Regions from separate parts of the Alteromonas sp. ISO5 genome, predicted to be linked through region 2. Evidence: predicted binding sites of a transcription regulator. Region 2 holds the regulator's gene; each other region holds the start of a gene.

Region 1 (4,410 bases), 2.1 Mb from region 2:
GCGGTTAAAGTCGATAGCCGGGAACACACGCTTTTCAGCAATCTTACGATTAAGGTGCAATTCCATGTTACCGGTACCTTTAAACTCTTCGTAGATAACTTCATCCATTTTAGAGCCGGTATCAATCAGTGCGGTCGCGATGATGGTTAAGCTTCCACCTTCTTCCACGTTACGGGCGGCACCAAAGAAACGCTTGGGTTTGTGCAGTGCGTTAGCATCCACACCACCAGTAAGCACTTTACCTGATGACGGAATAACGGTGTTATAAGCACGCGCCAGACGAGTAATTGAATCGAGCAGGATAACCACGTCTTTTTTGTGCTCAACCAGGCGTTTCGCCTTCTCGATGACCATTTCGGCAACCTGCACGTGACGGCTGGCTGGCTCATCGAACGTTGAAGCAACGACTTCACCACGCACCAGACGGTGCATTTCAGTAACTTCTTCCGGACGTTCATCAATAAGCAACACCATCAGTTCACACTCAGGGTGGTTAGCCGCAATGGACTGGGCAATATTTTGTAGTAATAAGGTTTTACCCGCTTTGGGTGGCGCAACAATCAGACCACGCTGGCCGCGACCAATTGGCGATGCCAGATCTAATACGCGAGCGGTAATATCTTCGGAGGAACCATTACCTCGTTCCATCCGTAGCCGGTCATTGGCATGCAGTGGGGTTAAGTTTTCAAACAGGATTTTATTGCGGGAATTTTCTGGCTTATCGAAGTTGACTTCGCGGATTTTTAACAGGGCAAAATAACGCTCACTGTCTTTCGGCGGGCGAATTTTCCCGGCAATGGTATCACCCGTGCGCAGGTTAAAGCGTCTGATCTGGCTGGGTGAAACATATATATCATCTGGCCCCGCGAGATAGGAAGAGTCAGCAGAGCGGAGGAAGCCGAAGCCGTCCTGGAGGATTTCCAGTACGCCGTCGCCAAAAATGTCTTCGCCACTTTTCGCGTGGGATTTTAGAATCGAGAAAATAATGTCTTGTTTTCTCGCCCGGGCCATATTTTCGAGGCCCATTTCTTCGGCAAGGGCCACCAATTCACTGATTGGCTTATTCTTAAGTTCCGTTAGATTCATACTGGTGGGTCTTTGTGCTTGAACGTCTTTTTGGGAAATTCGTTAATTAATAAGAATAGTGCTTGAGCCCGGAGGAGGGCTAGTAAGGATGCTAGGCTAGCCTAGACTCAGTAAAGGTAGCACCATATTTTACTATCGTCCAGACTAAATCCTGTAAATGTTAAAAAAAGATTGCGAAACGCTCATAATCCTTCTTTCGTCTAGGCCGTTCCCGGCTGTGGTTGCTCAACACACCGTAACAGCATGGCCATCTCAGGTGAGAGACCCTGAACCGCCGGGATCTTTACCTTATAACCACTGCCAGGCGCTACCACTAACACTTCGCCCTGCTGAGAGAGCAACCTTTCAAGGGCAATCACAGTATTCCCTGCCGGCGTCATAACTTCCAGTTTATCGTTGACGCTAAACCGGTTTTTCACTTCTACGTACCACCAGTCGCTGTCACCATGGGTAACCTCTCCTACCAGCTGGCGTGTATCACTGGCTGAATTGCCCCGAGCATATTGCTGATAATCCTGGTGGTTATGACGCTGTAGAAAACCATCGGTATAACCCCGGTTAGCCAGATGCTCCAGTTCCAGAAACCAGTCGGCATCGAATGCTTCGCCTCGCCACGCTGCATCAATGGCCTTACGATAAACCTGTGCCGTGCGCGCGCAGTAATAAAAGGACTTGGTACGGCCTTCTATTTTCAGCGAGTCCACCCCAATCTCCACCAAACGCTGTACATGCTGAATGGCCCGTAAGTCGCGAGAGTTCATAATATATGTACCGTGCTCGTCTTCAAAAGCCGCCATGGGCTCATCGGGGCGCTGGGGTTCAGTTAGCAAGAACGCCTGGTCAGTAGGTGTGCCAATACCCAGGGTTGGCTCAACCGCATCCCGGGCCGGAATAAACTGCCCCACTTCATTATCCACTGCCGCTTCGGCTTTATATTCCCAGCGACAAGCGTTAGTGCAGGCCCCCTGATTAGGATCCCGTTTGTTTATATAGCCGGATAATAAACAACGTCCCGAGTACGCCATGCACAAGGCACCATGCACGAATACCTCAAGCTCGATATCCGGACACCGCTGACGAATTTCTTCGATTTCATTCAATCCCAGTTCCCGCGACAGGATAACCCGCTTGATCCCCTGTTGCTGCCAGAACTTTACTGCCGCCCAATTCACGGCATTGGCCTGTACTGACAGGTGAACAGGCAAGTCCGGAAAAGATTCACGAGTGAGCATTATTATGCCCGGGTCGGACATGATCATAGCATCGGGCTGTAAGGCAGCAACAGGTGCCAGGTCTTGCACGAATGTTTTTAATTTGGTGTTGTGCGGGGCAATATTATTAACGATATACAGTTGCTTATGATGAGCACTGGTGTAATCCCTGGCTTCCTGCAATTTGGCAAGGGTAAATTCATTGTTACGTACTCGCAGTGAATAACGGGGCTGACCGGCATACACCGCATCGGCGCCATAATGCAGTGCATATCTCAGATTTTTCATCGACCCGGCGGGTGACAGTAATTCAGGTTTTCGCATAACGTTAAGGTAACCGGTTAAAAAGCGCTGAAGCTTAACCAACGGTTGCAGCAAGGGTATTAACCGAGATCAAACAAAGCGTTTTTGAGGCACAAAAAAACCGGCCTCAGCCGGTTTTCTCAGTACAATTTACACCGTATCAGATGTTTTCGTTCAAAAACTCAGTCAGCTGTGCTTTTGACAGTGCACCCACTTTAGTGGCTGCAACATTACCACCTTTAAACAGCAACAACGTTGGGATACCACGAATACCGTATTTCGGCGGAGTTTCATTATTTTCATCGACATTCAGCTTGCCAACTGTTAACTTTCCTTCAAAGTCGGTTGCGACCTCTTCCAGAATAGGGGCAATCATTTTACACGGGCCACACCATTCAGCCCAGAAGTCAACCAGCACAGGACCTTCAGCATTGATAACATCTGCTTCGAACTTATCGTCAGTCAACTGGATAATTTTGTCGCTCATTCTTTTCTCCGTAATTGGTCTGTCGCTGAATTGTTCAGCTCTACCATAAGTGTTATATAGAAACTGTTTTTTAATGCAAGCACTGATAAGCTATAAGCTATGCAAACAACTCATTTAACCGAAACACATTTTTCCGATTTACCCATCAATGGCAAAGTCATTGATGCCTTAAATGCTGCAAATTATACGCATTGTACACCAATTCAGGCGCTAAGCTTACCTCCTTTGTTAGAAGGTAATGACATAGCCGGCCAGGCCCAAACCGGAACGGGTAAAACCATGGCATTTCTGGTCGCCACTTTCCACCATATTTTGAGCCGGGAACCAAATCCTGACGGTCAAAAGGAAGGACCAAAAGCCATTATTATGGCACCCACACGGGAACTTGCCGTACAAATTTACAATGATGCAGAACTACTTAGTAAGCATACAGGGCTTTCACTTGCACTCATTTATGGGGGTGAAGGTTACCAAAGTCAACGCGAAACTTTGCAGGATGGGGTAGATATCGTTATTGGTACGACGGGCCGCATACTGGATTATTACAAGCAAGGCGTGTTCTCGCTGCAAAATATCCAGGTCGCTGTGCTCGATGAAGCCGATCGTATGTTCGACCTGGGCTTCATTAAGGATATTCGCTTTTTATTCCGCCGTATGCCGCCAGCTGCTGAGCGTCTGAGCATGCTGTTTTCAGCCACTTTAAGCTACCGTGTGCAGGAACTGGCTTACGAACACATGAACAACCCTACTCACGTACAGGTTGAAGCGCAGCAAATGACCGCCAGTCGCGTTTCCGAAGAATTATTTTACCCGTCAGACGACGATAAAATAAAGCTGCTGCTAACCCTGATGGAAGAAGAATGGCCGGACAAAGCCATTGTATTTTCTAACACCAAGCATGGCTGTGAGCGCGTTGCCGACTGGCTGGAAGCCGACGGTCACCGGGTCGGTCTGTTGAGCGGCGATGTGCCGCAGAAAAAACGCCTGGGTATTCTGGAAGACTTTACCGGCGGCAAACTGGACATTCTGGTTGCCACCGATGTAGCAGCCAGAGGCCTGCATATCGAAGCCGTTTCCCACGTTTTCAACTATGATTTGCCCGACGACCCGGAAGATTACGTACACCGTATTGGTCGTACCGGGCGGGCCGGAAAGAGCGGTGTGGCAATTAGCTTTGCCTGTGAAAAATACGCGCTCAATTTGCCGGGTATCGAAAGCTACATTCAGCATGCGATTCCGGTTACTGAATATGTGCAGGATGCACTGCTCGATGATGTAAAAGCGCCTAAACCGCGCCAGCGTCGTCAGAATCGTCGCCCTTCA
Region 2 (4,410 bases):
CAGGTTTACGATATTGATGGAGTCTGCAGTGTCAGAGCGGTTCTCAGGTTCAAACTCGGGGGCATCGAAGGCGATGTCACCCTCTGGTTGTACTTCACCTGTTGCTTTTATGGCTTTAAAGTCATGAAGGTTTCTATCAACCAAATGCGACGGGGTAACATTTTGCATCGCCCTGAACATGGATTCGATGCGGCCCGGAAACCTTTTGTTCCAGTCCTGCAACATCATTTTGATGTTCTGTCGCTGCAAGTTTTCCTGTGAACCACATAAGTTACAGGGAATGATGGGAAATTCAACCGCAGCAGCATACTTTTCAATATCCTTTTCTGTGCAATACGCCAGTGGGCGGATCACCACATGCTTGCCATCATCACTAACCAGTTTAGGCGGCATGGACTTTAACTTGCCCCCATGAAACATGTTAAGAAACAAGGTCTCAAGCATGTCGTCACGGTGGTGGCCCAGCGCGATTTTTGTCGCACCCAGTTCAGTTGCTGTCCGGTATAAAATACCGCGCCGTAAACGAGAACAAAGTGAACAGGTCGTTTTACCTTCCGGAATTTTATCCTTTACAATGGAATAGGTATCTTCCTCAACAATGCGGTAATCAACGCCCAGGCTTTGCAGATAATCCGGTAAGATATGCTCTGGAAAACCGGGCTGTTTCTGGTCGAGGTTAACCGCCACAATGTCGAAACTGATAGGCGCTATTCGCTGCAAATACATAAGTACATCCAGCATAGTGTAGCTGTCCTTACCACCGGATAAACACACCATTACTTTGTCGCCATCCTCGATCATGCCAAAATCGTCAATGGCTTTGCCAACATTACGACGTAAGCGCTTTTGTAATTTATTAAAGCTGTATTTTTGCTTGGTTTGCGTTGCCGGCGAGGCACTATTGATGTGTAAACTCATGATAAAGAAAGACCCATATTGCAATGGGCGCCATTATACGTGAAGCAAGGATAGGCTGCATCCCCGAATAAGGCCCGGGACATACCGTGGCAGTAACGGATACCTGCCACGGAAACCGGCGCTTAGCTTACCGGGCTTTCAAAGCCGTCGGGTTTAATTGCCAGTACATCACAGTTGAGTTCATCGATGACATGTTCAGCGGTATTGCCGATCAGCGCAGCAGAGATGCCTACACGTCCAACTGTGCCTATGATCACCAATTCCGCATCAAGCTCTTTGGCAACCTGAGGGATGACCTTTTCAGGGAGTCCTTCTTTCACATGGCAGTTATCCAGTGGAATATTGTAATGGTTACTGTGTTTCTCCATTTCTTCCAGGTGGTGGTTTTTAACCGACGCATTGTAAGATTCAGAGTCAAATTCAGGCACCTCAATGGCAATATTAAGCGGCGTACCCGGATAGCAGTTAGCCAGATGCACATGACCGCTCAATAACCTGGCGTAATCAAGGGCTATGGTAGTAAGTCGGTCGTTTAGCTGAGCATGTTCGCGGTCTTCCGTACCCACGTTGACTGCCGCCACAATTTTGCCATCCTGAGGCCAGTCGTGCTCTTTAACCAATAGCACCGGCGCAGGGCACTTACGCACCAGATGCCAGTCTGTGGGGGTAAAGATCACGGAGCGTAAATCATCATGAGAACGGGTTGCTTTGACGACAATGTCGGCATTACTGGCGATAGCATATTTGATGATGGCTTCGTAAGGGCGGTTATTCCATTCCACAGCGGCCTCTATGGGCTGACTGTACTCTGCCAGTTGTTCCTTAAGCCAGACCGTTCTTTCATTCACAACCGCCTGACGCATGGCCTCACGCTCCTCACCGGAAAGCATGGTGGTCATTTCGTAGGAAAAATCGTAGATGGTCATTAAGGCGGTGATGGACGCGCCAGTTTTTTCAGCCAGTTCAATGGCTCTGGAGATAGCGGGCTGGTTTTCCCTTTCAGGTTCTACCACGGCCAGAATATTGCTGTATTCAATCATAACGACTCTCCAAAGGAAGTATTCATTAAGAGTGTACGACGTGAGCAGCTGTTTCTCCAGTTTCAGATTTGTCTGGGATCAAGTAATGATAAAAAACCAGAGAAAAACAGCTCACTAACAGATTAATTGATAGTGGTAGAGGGGATATCCATACTATGCAGTTTATTATCCATCGCTTCAAAATCGATGATAGTGATCAGTTTGCCGTCAACCTTGATAATGCCTTCTTTCTGGAAGCGTGTTAACAGGCGAGAGATAGTTTCAACGGTCAGGCCCAGGTAGTTACCAATCTCGTTGCGGGTCATACTCAGGTTAAACTGACGAGGCGAAAAGCCACGATCTTCAAAGCGTTTGGATAGATGCGCAAGAAAATAAATCAGGCGCTCTTCGGCGGTACGTTTATTCAGCAACATCATCAGATCGTGATCCTGCTTAATTTCGGCACTCATAAAGCTCATTATCTGATGACGCAATTTAGGGAACTGCACCGCCATTTTATCTAGGGTTTCATACGGTAACTCGCAAACCATCGCCGTTTCCAGCGCCTGAGTATAACTCTGATGAGCGTTTTCACGCAGGGCATCAAAACCGATAATATCACCAGGGAAATGGAAACCAATGATTTGTTCTTCGCCATCCTTGCTACTAACAAAAGATTTAAATGAGCCGGCACGCACTGCATAAAGTGAGTTAAATTTATCACCGGCCTTAACCAGTTTATCGTGCTTATGAAGCGGTTTTTTACGCTCGATAATATCATCCAGTGAATCGAGTTCGCTTTTATTTAACGAAACAGGCAGGCACAAATGGCTGAAACTACAGCTCTGACAATGAATCGAAAATTCTGAGCCTTTTGACATAGATTACGTCTCCGTGTGGGCGTCGTTTAATTATTACCGTTTAGGGTGCGGTAAATCAAGAAAACCCCATATATTATCAGGCAAATTGCGACCAATGACTTAGTCTTCGGGTGTTGTAGGAGCTTTAATAACCAGCCGGCTCCCAGACTTACGGCAATCAGCGCCGGAAAAGTGCCCAGTCCGAAGGCGGTCATTGTTGCCGCACCATATAAACCATCACCACTGACTAATGCCCAGGTAAGGGTTGAATAAACCAGTCCGCAGGGCAACCAGCCCCAGATAAAACCATAAGGAAATGCCGAAAGCGGCGATTTAAACGGAATAAATTGTTTAGACCATGGGCGAATGCGTTGCCACAGTCCGTTGCCCAGTTTTTCAAGGCGGGCAAGACCACGCCACCACTGGGCCAGGTATAAGCCCATGGCAATCAGCATTACGGCGCTAAGCAACTGAAATATCATCAGACCATGGCTTACTGAGGCACGGGCAACCTGGCCAAGTACGCCGGTTATGGCTCCGGCAATGGCATAACTGGTAATGCGCCCGAGGTTATAACTGAGTATATAGGGTAGTGGTGGCTGACTGCCTGGCACTGCTGCTCGCAAGGCGCCCGCAATGCCACCACACATGCCAACGCAATGGAGTGAGCCGGCCAAGCCAACTACAAATGCCGAAATAAAGCTGTAATCACTCATTATCGGTGTTAGCTTTATCCTGCGGTTTGGCTTGTTGCTTGCGTTCTTCTTCGGGTAAGTCGTCGTCGAACAGAATGCTGTAACCCTGGCGCTCAAGGTCCTGGAACTGATCGGATTTTACCGCCCAGAAGAAAATGCCCAGGGCCACCGCGACCAGAATAATTGCTAACGGGATCAGCACATAAATAATACTCACATTACCGCCTTACTTTAATAATCGGGTCGAGTTTGAAACCACTATGATACTACTTAATGACATACCGATCACGGCCATCCACGGTAACAGTAAGCCGGAAACCGCAAAAGGCAGGATCAACAGGTTGTATCCCAGCGCCCAGAGAATATTCTGGCGAATTTTACGCCGGGTTTTCGCCGCAATGTCAACCAGCGTCGGCACCGTAGTCAGCGATTCACTCAACAACACTACATCCGCTGCATTGCGGGCAATGTCAGTGGCATTTCCAACGGCAACCGAGACATCTGCACTCGCAAGTACCGGCGCATCGTTAATACCATCACCCAGCATCATGACCTTATGACCCTGAGTCTGTAGTTTCTGCACCGCCTGATATTTTTGTTCTGGTGTCAGTTCACCGGTAGCTACTGTCAGGGGCAGTTTAGCTGCCAGTTTATCCACGTTATGCTGGGTATCACCACTTAGTAGCACCAATTGGAAGCTCTTTAATCCGGCGAGCGTCTCGGCAGTATCGCTTTTTAGATTGTCAGTGACTTCATAGGCAGCCAGGCATTGGCCATCGCAAACTAAATACACATTGGCAGTCACCGGTATAACCGAGGGATCGGCCTGGGTAAATGTCGCTGATCCAAGCAGGTATTGCTTACCGTCTACCATGCCGCGAATACCGCCGCCGGCAGTGACCTCAAAATCACTCACCG
Region 3 (4,410 bases), 670 kb from region 2:
CTATTTTGGTGAGTCTAATGTCGGTAAAATGAAGAAAGCTTACCGTATGGGATTACGCAATCGCTACGGCAGCCTGATGCAGGTGATTTCCGGAGTACACTTCAACTTTTCTGTCCCAGACACATTCTGGCAGCACCTGGCCAGTCAGAAAGGCGTAGAAGCCACTCAGGAATGGGTGTCTGAACAGTATTTTTGTCTGATCAGAAACTATCGTCGCAGTTGCTGGTTAATTCCGTATGTATTTGGCGCTTCTCCTGCGTTGTGTAAGTCCTTTGTTGAAGGGCGTGAACACGGCCTGGACTTTAAACAGCTCGGGCGCGGAACGTTATATTTACCTTATGCAACCTCGTTACGTATGAGCGGATTGGGTTACACCAGTAATGAACAGTCTTCTTTGCGTATTTGCTATAACTCAATTGATTCGTATGTGCAGTTGTTGCGCGAAGCAATGTATTCGCCGTCAAAAAATTACGCCGGCTTTGCGGCCGGGGAAGGCGGTCATTATCAACAGCTCAGTAAAAATGTGCTGCAAATTGAAAACGAATTTTACTCGCCAATCCGGCCGAAGCAGCCCACCGTATCAGGTGAGAAACCCACCGATGCCCTGGCATTGAGAGGCGTAAGTTACATCGAGATTCGGGCGCTTGACGTTAATCCGTTTAGTCCGGTTGGTATCGATAAAGAGCAAATGCATTTCCTGGATGTATTCCTGATGGCGTGCCTGCTTACCGAGAGCCCTAAGTTTGATGCAGAGCGCTATAAAGAGACCGAGGTGAACCTTAATCGGGTAGTACTTGAAGGGCGTAAGCCAGGCTTAACCTTGCTGCAAAATGAGCAGGAAGTTGCCATGCGTGACTGGGCCGAAGCACTGTTTGTACGCTATGCCGAAGTGGCTGAGTGTATGGATGAAAACTATAACGACAATCGCTACAGCGAAGCGGTTAAACGTGAATGGCTAAAAGTGGACGATCCTGACTTAACTTTCTCAGGGCGCTGGCTGAATAAGTTACTGGCAGAAGGTGATAACGCGGTAGTGGGTCGTGAGCTGGCAGAAACCTATCGTCAGCAAATTACTGATTTTAATTACCAGTTTAAATCGGCAGAGGATTTTGTCGCCGAAGCTGAGCGTTCTTTCGTGGCTCAGCGAGAAATTGAAGCCAGTGATAACATGTCTTTCAGCGAGTTTATCACCGACTATTTTGCCCGGGAACCCGCCAAAAAAAATGCCTGACACGGGTCAGGCATAAGAATTTGTTCCAGGGAAACACACTTTCGGAACATGAGTTTGGACAGCGTATGTACAAAAAGTTCAAAAAAATTTGCATCTTTTTTTCTGGCTGGGTAATTTTTTTACCGATAGTGATCACAGGTTGTGCTACCACGCCGCCGAAAGACACCAGCAACCTGTGTGAGATCTTTTACGAAAAGGAAGATTGGTACGATGCTGCGGCTGACATGCGTGATAAATGGGGCGTACCCATCCACGTGCCCATGGCCATGATGTACCAGGAAAGTTCTTTTCGTCACGATGCGCTGCCGCCCCGTGATTACATTCTCTTCGGACTCATTCCCTGGGGCAGGGTGAGTTCGGCTTATGGCTATTCTCAGGCCAAAACGCCCACCTGGAGCGACTACATTCGCGAAACGGGAAATTCCGGCGCTGACCGCGATGATTTTGAGGATGCCATGGATTTTATGGGCTGGTTTATCAGTAAAACCCACAAAATTAACGGCGTCTCAAAATGGGATGCCTACGCACAATATCTCAATTATCATGAAGGGTGGGGGGGCTACCGGCGCAAAACTTATCTTAAAAAAGGCTGGCTGGTAAAAGTTTCTCAGCGCGTTAAAGGCCGTTCACTGCGCTATGCTACGCAATTAAAAACCTGCGAAGAAGACCTTCAGAAAAGCTGGTTCTGGAAGTTATTTGACTAACGCCCGAGTGGTCGTGCAGAGCACTCTCGAACGAAAAAAGCAGGCGGGCAATGTACCCGCCTGCCAGAAGTGGGATTCCGTCCAAGACCGTAAAATTTCCGGAAACCCAACAGGCATATTTACTTTAATCTAAATGATAACTATTATCAATAAAAGTTTTGAAAACCCTGTATATTAGGTTAGCCGCATTCTTTTGATCCAGGTCATGCTTTGCGCCAGATGGCTATTTTGATATTGATTTGGATCAGCGTTTTTTCTGCCTCTCAGGCGCACACTATCACCATAGAAACAGCAAATAAAAAGGTGATTGTTATGTGGTCAATGTTATTAAAAGATCCGGTTGTATGGGGCTCATTACTTGGCATTTTTATCGTATGCGCAATGATGGTGTATTACACTTACTTGTTTATCCACAACAGCGGCGATGACCATAAGTAAACCGCAAATGGCTGAAGCCTGAATGTGATTAGCGTTTTTTGTTAAACGGTGACTCGACTTCCAGCAGCACCAGCAAGGCACCCTGCCCACCATATTCCAGTGGTGCCTGATGGAAGGCCATCACTCTGGGATGTTGAATAAGGTAATGGGGCAGCGCCTGTTTGAGGACGCCTGAGCCCACACCGTGCACAATACACACACAGTCGACATGTTCCTGCCACGTCGTATGCAGTAAAGCCGCTAACTCATGTTTAGCCTGCGCTCTGGTCAGGCCGTGTAAATCAAGAATATAGTCCGGGTTGTACGTGCCCCGGCGCAACCGTTTAAGCTCATAACCGGGCACATCCTGTCGGCAGTAGCGAAGGGCGCCTTCTGGCGGAATAAAACCTTCAAAGGCGTCGGAAAATTCAAAGCTTGCCCTGGCCTGCCGGTTAGCTTTTTGCTGGCGACGAATTTTCACTTCCGGGCGGATCGTCTCTGGTACGTAAGTATCCTGCTTCAAAGGCGCTACGCCTTTAATTTCTTGCCGAAATAACGCCATATCATCACTGTCTTCGGTGTCCTGCTCGGCGGTGACAGGGGGAAATTGCGACTTAAATTTCACAGGTCAGGTTTCCTAATCTTCATTGCGGGTGATTTTGCATTAAATTAAGCATGTCCGAAGCGGACAACATTAGGTATCATACCAGCTTTATAATTTCAGGACATTGTAGCCCGTATGACCGACAAGTTTTACCTCGACGAAGCCATTGCTGATCTGCACTCCATTTTAGACATGGTGCGCTGGGCGGTTAGTCGGTTTAATGATGCAGAACTGTTTTACGGTCATGGTACCGACAATGCCTGGGATGAGGCGGTGAGCCTGGTGTTTTATGCACTGCATTTACCTCACACATTAACCTCTCAAACCGGTGACGGAGTGTTTGCAGCGAGGCTGACCAAAAGTGAGCGCAGTAAGGTCGCCGAGTTGGTAGTGCAACGAGTGCAAACCCGTTTACCACTCCCTTACATAACGCATGAAGCCTGGTTCTGCGAACTGCCGTTTTATGTGGATGAGCGGGTACTGATCCCACGCTCGCCGTTTGCCGAACTGATCCAGGGCAAATTTGTGCCATATCTTAGCAACACTCCAACCCGAATTCTGGATATGTGTACCGGCGGCGGTTGTATAGCCATTGCATTGGCTTACGCGTTCGATGAGGCCCAGGTTGATGCGGTGGACATCAGTGCCGATGCTCTGGCCGTGGCAGAACTGAATATAGAAGAACACGGACTGAGTGAACGGGTTTTCCCTTTGTACTCTGATTTGTTCAGTCAGCTCGAGGGACAAAAATACGACTTAATCGTATCGAATCCCCCTTATGTGGATGCTGAGGATATGGCCGACTTGCCGGTGGAATTTCAGCACGAACCCGAACTGGCGCTGGCTGCTGGCGAGGATGGCCTCGATTTAGTGGAGACCATGATTGCCCGGGCCGCGGATTATCTTACCGAGCAGGGCGTCATGTTTGTTGAAGTCGGCAACAGCCTGGTGCATATGGCAGCAAGGTTCCCGGGACTGGATATTGAGTGGGTCGAACTGGCACAGGGTGGCCATGGTATATTCGCTGTAACCAAAGCAGCATTAGACAGTTACAACCAACAGGATAAATAAAAGAGATGGCGGGTAATACTTTCGGTAAAATATTTACGGTATCCACCTTTGGTGAGAGTCACGGCATTGCCCTGGGCGGTGTGGTAGATGGTTGTCCTCCGGGACTGGAACTGACCGAAGAAGATTTACAGGTAGATTTAGACCGTCGTAAACCAGGTACATCACGCTATACCACAGCCCGTCGCGAAGACGACGAAGTGCAAATTTTATCTGGCGTGTTTGAAGGCAAAACCACCGGTACCAGTATTGGTTTGCTGATTAAGAATAAAGATCAGCGCAGTCAGGATTACTCCAATATCGCTGCGAGCTTCCGCCCAGGCCATGCCGATTATACCTACCAGCAAAAGTATGGTTTTCGCGACTATCGTGGCGGTGGCCGCTCG
Region 4 (4,410 bases), 440 kb from region 2:
CCATGCAAAATGATGGCGCCAGCCTTTTCCCAGGCGGCGACACAGTTACAAGGTAAGGCCATCTTCGCCAAAATTGATACCGAGTCTAACCCTATGTTAAGCCAGCAATTTGCGATTCGCAGTATTCCTAGTCTGCTGGTGTTTAAACAAGGCCGTGAAGTCAACCGCCAGGCCGGCGCTATGTCAGCAGGACAGCTTATTCAATGGGCGCAACAGGTCATCAGATAACAGACGTTATCGGCGTTATGAAATTTGCTTCACGGCTGATGGGCTTAATAACTCACCTGGCTATTTTCGGTCGTGGATGTTTGCTATAATTCATTCGTTTTCACAACCCTCTGAAGAATTCCATGCAAGCAACCATAAAAGCCGATCGCGGCCTGTTTTCTTATCCTAAATACTGGGCACACTGCTACGGTAGCGCGCCTTTTTTACCCATGTCCCGGACCGAAATGGACGAGCTGGGCTGGGATAGCTGCGATATTATTCTGGTCACTGGCGACGCTTATGTCGACCATCCCAGTTTTGGAATGGCCATCATCGGTCGCTTGCTGGAAGCACACGGTTACCGGGTGGGCATTATTGCCCAGCCCGACTGGCAGAATAAAAACGACTTTATGAAGTTGGGCAAACCCAACCTGTATTTTGGCGTAACCGCTGGCAATATGGACTCCATGATTAACCGCTACACGGCGGATAAAAAGCTACGCCACGACGATGCCTATACGCCGAATAACGAAGGCGGCAAACGCCCCGACCGGGCGGTAACCGTTTATTCCCAACGCTGCCGTGAGGCGTTTAAGGATGTTCCCATTATCATCGGCGGGATCGAAGCCAGCCTGCGCCGTATCGCCCACTATGACTACTGGTCGGAAAAAGTGCGTCGTTCCGTGCTATTTGATGCCAAAGCCGACTTATTGATGTTCGGCAATGCTGAGCGCCCATTGGTGGAAGTGACCCACCGGTTGGCGGCAGGCGAAGCCATTGGCGATATTACCGATGTGCGGGGCACGGCTATCATTGTTAAGCAGCCGCTGCCTGAGTGGCAAGGCGTTGATTCCACCTCCCTCGACCGCCCTGGCAAAATCGATCCTATCCCCAGCCCGTATATCATGGAACCGGATTGCGAGGGTGAAAACGAAAATAAAGACAGTCAGCCTGTCTCAGAAGCCAAGGCAAAACCGATTGTGGTGCAACCGGCCGAGCGCCGTAAGCCCTGGGAACAGGTGTATGTAAAACTCCCGGCATTTGAAGTAGTGCGTGATAACAAAACCCTGTATGCCCACGCCAACCGCATCCTTCATCAGGAAACCAATCCGGGTTGTGCCCGGGCGCTATTGCAACGTCACGGCGACCGGCATATCTGGATTAATCCGCCCGCCATGCCGCTGGAAACCGAAGAGATGGACGCGGTATTTGATTTACCTTATCAACGTGTGCCCCACCCGGCCTACGGCAATGCGAAGATCCCGGCTTACGATATGATCCGCTTTTCGGTAAACATCATGCGCGGCTGCTTTGGTGGCTGTACCTTCTGTTCTATCACCGAACATGAGGGACGGATTATTCAAAGTCGCTCGGAAGACTCAATCATTCGTGAAATTGAACAAATCCGCGATACGGTACCCGGCTTTACTGGCGTAATCTCCGATCTCGGCGGCCCCACTGCAAACATGTATCGTTTGCGCTGTAAAAGTGCTAAAGCCGAAGCGACCTGCCGTCGCCCGTCCTGTGTGTATCCGTCTATCTGTGCACACATGGACACCGACCACAAGCCGACCATCGATTTATACCGACGCGCCCGTGATTTACCGGGTATTAAGAAAATTCTGATTGCTTCCGGCGTCCGCTACGACTTAGCGATTGAGGATCCTAACTACGTTAAAGAGCTGGCCAAGCATCACGTAGGCGGCTACCTCAAAATTGCCCCGGAACATACAGAGGATGGCCCGTTAAGTAAGATGATGAAACCAGGCATGGGCACCTATTATCGCTTTAAGGAGTTGTTTGATCAGTATTCCAAAGAAGCGGGCAAGGAACAGTACCTTATCCCTTATTTTATTGCCTCCCATCCTGGCACCACAGATGAGGACATGCTGGCGCTGGCTATCTGGCTGAAAGAAAACCGCTTTAAGCTGGACCAGGTACAAAACTTCTACCCCTCGCCTATGGCAACGGCCACCACGCTGTATCACACCGAGGTTAACTCGCTGCGTAAAGTGAAAAAAGACAGCGAATCCGTACCGTCGGCGAAAGGTGAAATTCACCGTCGTTTACACAAAGCCATGCTGCGTTATCATGATCCGAAGAATTTCGCACAAATTCGCAAGGCCTTGATTAAAATGGGTCGTGAAGATCTTATCGGACGTGGCCCGCAGCATTTGGTGCCACCCGAGTCAGCCAGCGAAAAACGCCAGAAGGCCAGTAAGGCCCGCCGTGGCGAGCGCGCCATGACAAAACATACCGGCTTTAAAAATGCCGCGAGTCCAAATCCTCGCAACAAAAAGCGACCGTATAAAACCAAACGAAACGACCAGCAAAGTCACTAATTAACCGGGCGGGTATTCCCGCCCTTTTTGTCGATTATCCACACCAAAACCATGACCTGAATCAAGGTAACATCGTGGCTGCCAAAGTAAACTTAAGCCAGTGGAAAGACCACTGTTAACAACCAGATAAGAGCTACTATGAATATTGAAAAACATGATCTCGTCCATGAATTCCCTGATCATCAGCACACTATTCGTCATTTAAAAATGAATGACCGCTATTTCGCCAGATTATTCGAACAATACAACGAACTCGACAGTCTTATTCGTAAAATGGAAGAAGGTGCAGAGCCAACGTCGGACGACATTTTAAATGACAAGAAAGCCGAACGCGTGCAGTTAAAAGACGCTCTGTTTACATTTATCAAAGAAGCCGAATCCATTAACTAATTCTAATAAAAGTAACACCCAACCGTTCGCCGGAGTACTTTTGCTCCGGTTTTTTATTTACCAATGAACATTCTTATCCTAATCGAATAACCAGCCTGATATTAAATCGAAAGCACTAAAAAGCAAAAAGACGTTTCCATCCCTTTGCTCCTGCGTTCTTTGCACCGGCTACTTACCGGTTGTCATACTTACACTTATCTCAACCGGCACATTGCGACTGGCAGTAACGTCCTTAATGTCGATAATCGCACGAAGGTACGTGTATTTTTTCAGCAGTGCATAGGTGTCGCTGGCCCCATAGTAACGGGCAAAAGCAGCGAGTTACCTACCATGATAAACCAGCCCGTTTGCCAATACCCGGTAAGTCGATGTGTTTATCCGGCTGGATGGTGTCAGCTCCCTCACCGCTTGTCGCAGACCAGTGCTCTCATCCTCAGCAGCGTTTCGGCAAACTGGCATCAGATCTTTCTCTAACGCTTTTGGATAACTTTCGGCCATGGCGGTGCCACATACTGTTGATAGCGATAACACCGTCGGGCCTACTGGTAAAACGTCACTAAAATTATCATTGTCCTACACCTGAAGTGGTTTGAATGGTTATTTCACTGGCGATACAACTGCTCAGACCCTATGAGTGCAGGCCGGTATCGAGCCGTTCGTCGCTGACAAAATCATGACGGTTAGATGTCAACTTTTACTAACCTTTTTTCATTAACTTAGTGAGTAACCATCATTTATTCGTCATGCCTGTCATTTATTTTTCATTTCCTCTGCTAAACGTTATAAACAGAAAACGGGTACTGCCACCACAGGGTGATGGTGACCGGTTAGACTTGCTAATAGAAAGTGAAGGTGAGATCGTTACCCGCACCGATATGCGCACATCTATCTGTGGGCACAAGGTAGTTAGCAAGGACAGGATAAGCCACCGGGTCTATCGGCTAACAAAACAGCTTGAATCATCGTCTGAACCATCCCCATGGCAAATTGAAACGATCCCAAAACGGGGTTATCAACTCCCCCCACCTTTGAACCCAAACACCATTTTCGCCAGTGGCTCCATCGCTGGAAAGACTGACTCCATGACATCAACCGCTAACCCTATTCAACATTTTATTCCCCTGTTTCTTACTACAATAAGTTACAGTCTCTTACAATTCGATTCGGTCATTTCGCCTGTAACACTGTCTGGCCAATCGCTTAATGCGCTAAGATAACAAATCGACAGGCAACGCAGACAAGGTATCATCATGGCTGAAAATGTATTACGCAGTGCGAGCTTTAACCCGAAAGTGAAAACTTACTGGCTTATCAGCCTGTTGATTGTCTCCGGGCTTACCGTCATTGGTATTCCGCTACTGCTAATCTCTATTCCCTTAATGTTGTTTATCAGTGAGAGAATGCTGCGGGCAATGTCGGCAGAGCTTACCGAACGAAAACTGGTGGTGAAACGTGGTGTATTATTCAAAGT

What was found. Region 2 encodes FNR, which switches genes on or off when oxygen is low (the NO sensors DNR and NnrR bind a similar motif). Its sites were predicted from a motif close to TTGATCTAGATCAA; they were not measured.
Region 1: trhP (prephenate-dependent tRNA uridine(34) hydroxylase TrhP) is a predicted target of FNR. The motif match lies at 2,681-2,694, and genes of this name have one in related genera.
Region 3: AC2T0J_RS22220 (DUF3149 domain-containing protein) is a predicted target of FNR. The motif match lies at 2,129-2,142, and genes of this name have one in related genera.
Region 4: AC2T0J_RS16945 (HP1242/YdcH family protein) is a predicted target of FNR. The motif match lies at 2,601-2,614, and genes of this name have one in related genera.

What each region holds. Positions count from the first base shown of each region.
Region 1 is NZ_CM176572.1:1,069,031-1,073,440, forward strand. It holds gene rho (transcription termination factor Rho) at 1-1,086, opposite strand, end outside; gene trhP (prephenate-dependent tRNA uridine(34) hydroxylase TrhP) at 1,287-2,621, opposite strand; gene trxA (thioredoxin TrxA) at 2,761-3,087, opposite strand; gene rhlB (ATP-dependent RNA helicase RhlB) at 3,187-4,410, shown strand, end outside.
Region 2 is NZ_CM176572.1:4,229,964-4,234,373, reverse strand. It holds gene ttcA (tRNA 2-thiocytidine(32) synthetase TtcA) at 1-918, opposite strand, end outside; gene uspE (universal stress protein UspE) at 1,041-1,958, opposite strand; gene fnr (fumarate/nitrate reduction transcriptional regulator Fnr) at 2,081-2,818, opposite strand; gene AC2T0J_RS18890 (sulfite exporter TauE/SafE family protein) at 2,845-3,513, opposite strand; gene ccoS (cbb3-type cytochrome oxidase assembly protein CcoS) at 3,506-3,709, opposite strand; gene AC2T0J_RS18880 (heavy metal translocating P-type ATPase) at 3,719-4,410, opposite strand, start outside.
Region 3 is NZ_CM176572.1:4,900,743-4,905,152, reverse strand. It holds gene gshA (glutamate--cysteine ligase) at 1-1,231, shown strand, start outside; gene AC2T0J_RS22225 (transglycosylase SLT domain-containing protein) at 1,297-1,935, shown strand; gene AC2T0J_RS22220 (DUF3149 domain-containing protein) at 2,248-2,373, shown strand; gene smrB (endonuclease SmrB) at 2,402-2,977, opposite strand; gene prmB (50S ribosomal protein L3 N(5)-glutamine methyltransferase) at 3,092-4,027, shown strand; gene aroC (chorismate synthase) at 4,033-4,410, shown strand, end outside.
Region 4 is NZ_CM176572.1:3,786,368-3,790,777, reverse strand. It holds gene trxC (thioredoxin TrxC) at 1-228, shown strand, start outside; gene AC2T0J_RS16950 (YgiQ family radical SAM protein) at 351-2,549, shown strand; gene AC2T0J_RS16945 (HP1242/YdcH family protein) at 2,688-2,939, shown strand; gene AC2T0J_RS16940 (winged helix-turn-helix domain-containing protein) at 3,683-4,156, shown strand; gene AC2T0J_RS16935 (PH domain-containing protein) at 4,190-4,410, shown strand, end outside.